DNA from 2 places in the Rahnella sp. WP5 genome. Region 1 is predicted to be linked to the other one. Evidence: predicted binding sites of a transcription regulator. Region 1 holds the regulator's gene; the other holds the start of a gene.

Evidence for each region. Region 1 encodes LexA, which represses DNA repair genes until DNA is damaged. Its sites were predicted from a motif close to TNCTGTATGTACATACAGNA; they were not measured.
Region 2: sulA (SOS-induced cell division inhibitor SulA) is a predicted target of LexA. The motif match lies at 996-1,015, and genes of this name have one in related genera.

The regions. Positions count from the first base shown of each region.
Region 1 covers NZ_JQJR01000012.1:28,872-31,281, reverse strand. The annotation lists gene dinF (MATE family efflux transporter DinF) at 1-919, opposite strand, end outside; gene lexA (transcriptional repressor LexA) at 1,218-1,826, opposite strand; gene EX31_RS11840 (diacylglycerol kinase) at 1,946-2,314, opposite strand.
Region 2 covers NZ_KN050720.1:164,340-166,749, forward strand. The annotation lists gene yccS (YccS family putative transporter) at 1-165, shown strand, start outside; gene EX31_RS18030 (TfoX/Sxy family DNA transformation protein) at 187-819, opposite strand; gene sulA (SOS-induced cell division inhibitor SulA) at 1,036-1,542, shown strand; gene ompA (porin OmpA) at 1,900-2,410, shown strand, end outside.

The DNA.
Region 1 (2,410 bases):
CGGAATGCGCTTCGATAGCATAAGCAAAACCGTCAAGTGCAAACGCGGTAAATGTCAGCAGGTTCATCAACACGGCGTTGACCGCCACAATGTGGCTGCCCAGCCGCGCGCCCAGAACGGTCAGCGATGCAAAGCAAAGCTGTAACAGTAATGAGCGCAGCATGATGTCGCGGTTAAGCCCGAGAAGACGGCGCAAATTACCACGCCACGCGGAGGTGATTTCTGCGCCGGTGATACCGCGTCGTTTCATCACCCGCCAGACGAAATACAGCCCGATGAGTAGCGTGAAATACTCGGAGCTTGCCGTCGCCATGGCTGCGCCACGCACGTTCCAGCCCAGCCCGATCACCAGCCACAGATCCAGAATGATATTCAGCAAATTCCCGGCAATCAGCAAAATCACCGGCCCGCGAACGTACTGAATGCCGAGCAGCCACCCGAGGATCACCAGATTCGCCAGTGAAGCCGGGGCGCTGAACCAGCGGATTTCGATAAACAGCCTCGCCTGTTCAAGCACGGGCTGACTGCCGCCGACAATGTGAAACGCCAGCTCCATCAGCGGATGACGGAATACCACAATAATGACGCCCGCCAGCACAGCCAGAAGAAAGGGTTGTACAAAAGCACGCGCCAGAAGCTGGTTATCTTTCGCGCCCAGCGCCTGAGCGGTCATGCCGGTGGTACTCATCCGCAGAAACAGTAAGAGCATAAAAAGGAAAGTGGTGATCATCGAACCCACAGCCACGCCGCCGAGATAATCCGGGCTGTTGAGATGACCGATCACTGCGGTATCCACCAGGCCGAGGAGCGGCACCGTGATATTGGAAAAAATCATCGGCAACGCCAGCATCCAGAGCGCTTTATCGGCAGGGCTTAAAAAGGTGTTTTTGAGTGTGTGTCGCAGGGAATGATGTTGCATAGAGAATCTCATGCCGGAGGTTCAGGTTATGCCTGTAAATGACATCGCCCCGAAAGGGGCGATGATGAGAGAAACGCATTTCTCTTTGAATTCACATGGATGCCAGAGGCGGCCGCCATCCATATTCAATTAGTTTTAGTCTTGTCTATCTGACACAGCAATTTCTGACTTAGTCATATCTGACCGAGTAATTCGCGTTATATCAAGGCGGCAACTAAGCGAACGCCGGGAGCATACACAAGTATGTGACCGGGGTTCGCGAAGGCAGCCAACGCAGAGATAGCTCGAAGTACGAAGGTCAGATCCAGTCGCCGTTGCGGATAACACCTACGGCTAAGCCTTCAATGCTGAAATTCTGCTCGCGCAAATCCACCACGATCGGCTGAAACTCGCTGTTCTCTGGCAATAACTGCACCACACTGCCTTGTTTTTTCAGGCGTTTCACGGTGACCTCATCATCGATACGGGCCACCACAACCTGACCATTACGCACGTCTTGCGTTTTATGCACGGCCAGCAGATCGCCGTCAAGGATACCAATATCACGCATCGACATACCGCTGACACGCAGCAGGAAATCGGCGCTCGGCTTAAACATTGCCGGATCGATCTGATAGTGCCCTTCGATATGTTGCTGCGCCAGCAGCGGTTCACCGGCGGCAACGCGGCCAATCAGCGGTAAACCTTCTTCTTCTTCCATCAGCAGACGAATGCCGCGTGATGCACCGGAAACAATCTCAATAACACCTTTACGCGCCAGCGCTTTAAGATGCTCTTCCGCCGCATTGGGAGAACGGAACCCCAGACGTGATGCAATCTCTGCGCGGGTTGGTGGCATACCGGTGGTGGAGATATGATCGCGAATAAGGTCGTAGACCTCTTGTTGTCTGGTCGTTAAAGCTTTCATTCCGCCCCCTGGTTGTTTATACAGTCTTGCTGTGAGTATATACAGCTAAACGGTCAATGAAAACCTAAGATTGAATAAAAACAGGGCATAACGTTGATTCCTGGAATGCAGATTCCAAATCAGAACCATCGCGACCAAAAGATGCTGACCCAGACAAAAATCGCCAATATGATGGTCAGAAGTACGGCAGCAGAGCCGATATCTTTTGCGCGACCAGAAAGCACATGAAACTCAGGCCCGATGCGGTCTATTGCACATTCCACCGCGCTGTTGAGCAATTCCGTGACACAGACCAGCACGACGGATCCCACCAGCAGGATACGTTCAATGGTGCTGACATCAAGCCAGAAAGATAGCAAAATTAACGGGATAGCGACGCTGGCCTCCTGGCGAAATGCCGCTTCGTTTTGCCATGCCGCTTTGAATCCTTTCCAGGAATAGCCGGCCGCTTTATAAATTCGGGTAAATCCGGTGACTTGGTTCGCCATTTGGGGTACTGATCCTTAGAGTGTTTGCAGCATTTTAGCTTTTATATGACCACAGATCTCCACGGATCTTTCTGGTATCCTTGCGGCGAAATTGCT
Region 2 (2,410 bases), on a different contig from region 1:
ATCCAACACGCGCTCGGTGAACTCACTGCACGTATTCAGATGCGTACAACGGATATCGACAGTAAAGAGCAGCTCGTGCTTCAGCAAATTGGATTACTGGTGGCTCATTTGCCTGAGCTCACCAGTCTTAATACTAAGATCCTGCCGGCACAAAATCGGCTCTAATTGCAGATAACTTACGCAAATTTAGTGCACAACCGTTGATAGCTGCTCTTGGTGATGGTTAAACCAGTGAGTTAATGACTCTCTGGATTCCATCGGCAAAGCGGCTTCATGGAAGCCCAAAATTGCCCCTTCGAGTGCCATCAGTAAATTAATCCCTAAATTCTTTTTTTTAATGGCACACAGTTTGAGGTAGGTATGGCAGGCCCCCTGTAACCGCAAGTCCCCCGAGTTCTCAATGCCGACTTGCCAGAGCATCCTTTCGAGCGCCAGCGAGAGATTGGGTAAATCTTTCAATCGGACCGCTTCGTTGTTTTTTTTCAGCTCTATATCCCGCAACATCCCTTGCAACGATAATCTGCCCAGCTCGCACAGTGCCTGGTGATCATTCCATTGCCGGGCACTCACTTTGAAATAACGCAACTGCACATCCATGCCTCGCTTGCGATAGGTCAGCCTCTCCATCTTTTTGCGGCGAAAATGAGTTTCAGTTTCTCCGGTCGCTCGCAGATAGAGTTCACCATCAGAAACCAGGGCGAACATGACGCGGTCAGCGGACAAGCTCATCCCCCCAAATTGGGTGCGGGAACGAATATTGCCCAACGGGGCAAAAATCTCCAGACACTCAAGCACTCGTTTTTTTGATTTGTTTATCATTGCGTTATCCTTTTCACGTTAATCCCTTGCTTCCATTTTGAGTTACCAAAACAGCTAAAAGCAAAATACGCAATCTTATGAACTCCAACAAACATAAAATGCCGTTACAGCCTGTTGCCTTCAAAATTTGCGAGATATCTTGGAAAAATTGGGTTGATCTTTGCTCACCGCCAGAGTACTGTACATACATACAGTAACTCACTGGAGTACATCATTATGCGAACTCAATACCATACAAATCATAATTTTAGTCAGCTTGCTTTGCCCGTCACTCCGTCACAGGTAAATACGTCTGCATCCTTGAATAATGGTCTGATCACTGAGTTCGTCTATAGTGCGAGCCAACCTGATTTTGCGCAGTTATTACTGCCCTTACTGCAACACCTGGGTATGCAGTCTCGCTGGTTGTTGTGGCTCACACCTCAACAAAAACTGAGCCGTCATTGGTTATCTCAGTCAGGTCTGCCGGTGGATAAGATGGTGCAAGTTAATCAAATTACGGCGATGTCGACGGTAGATGCAATGGAGAAAGCCTTGCAGACGGGTAACTACAGTGTCGTGTTGGGATGGCTTCCGGATTTGAGTGATACTGAGAGGGAAAGATTGCAAATTGCAGCACGCCAGGGTGGTGCTTACGGCTTCATAATGAGACCGACAAATGAACAGAATTCAGCTTGTGGACATCATTCCACAGTAAAAATTCACTCTTCCGTATACCATTAGTTCAAAATAGGAATCTTCCTATGAAAATAATGCGGAACTTAGTGATTTGTGCTGAATAATGCCTGCAAGCCAGTAAAAACGGGCTTCCTGAATGCAGATTAGTGCCAGATTTTGTCAGCAAATTGCCAAAGCCGTTAAGAAATGTGTCCGTTTTTCCCTTTTTTTCCACGGTGTTAACACATCAAGCTTGTAAGTTTCGCGCCACGTTGTAGACTTTACAACGCCAAGGTTGCTCGATAATGCCAACGTAAAGTGGCAAGTTCTGAAATGAAGCAATAATCTTGGCGTAAGGATTTTAACCAAGGGCTTAAAAAGCTTAAAGCTCAATTGCCTATTTGGATGATAACGAGGCGCAAAATGAAAAAGACAGCTATCGCATTAGCAGTGGCACTGGCAGGTTTCGCTACCGTAGCGCAAGCCGCCCCTAAAGATAACACCTGGTATACCGGTGGTAAATTGGGCTGGTCCCAATACCATGACACTGGTTTCGCAAACGCTTACAACGGTATCGGCAACGGCCCTACCCACGAAAGCCAACTGGGTGCAGGTGCGTTCTTGGGTTACCAAGCGAACCAATACCTGGGCTTTGAAATGGGATATGACTGGCTTGGCCGTATGCCTTACAAAGGCAGCGTAAATAACGGCGCGTTCAAAGCACAAGGCGTTCAGCTGGCTGCTAAACTGAGCTACCCGCTGACTGACGATCTGGACCTGTACACCCGTCTGGGTGGTATGGTTTGGCGTGCAGATGCTAAAGGTAACTTCAACAACGGTGCTAATGGTCGCGTAAGTGATCATGACACTGGTGTTTCTCCACTGGCAGCAGTTGGTGTTGAATACGCAGTAACCAAAAACTGGGCTACCCGTC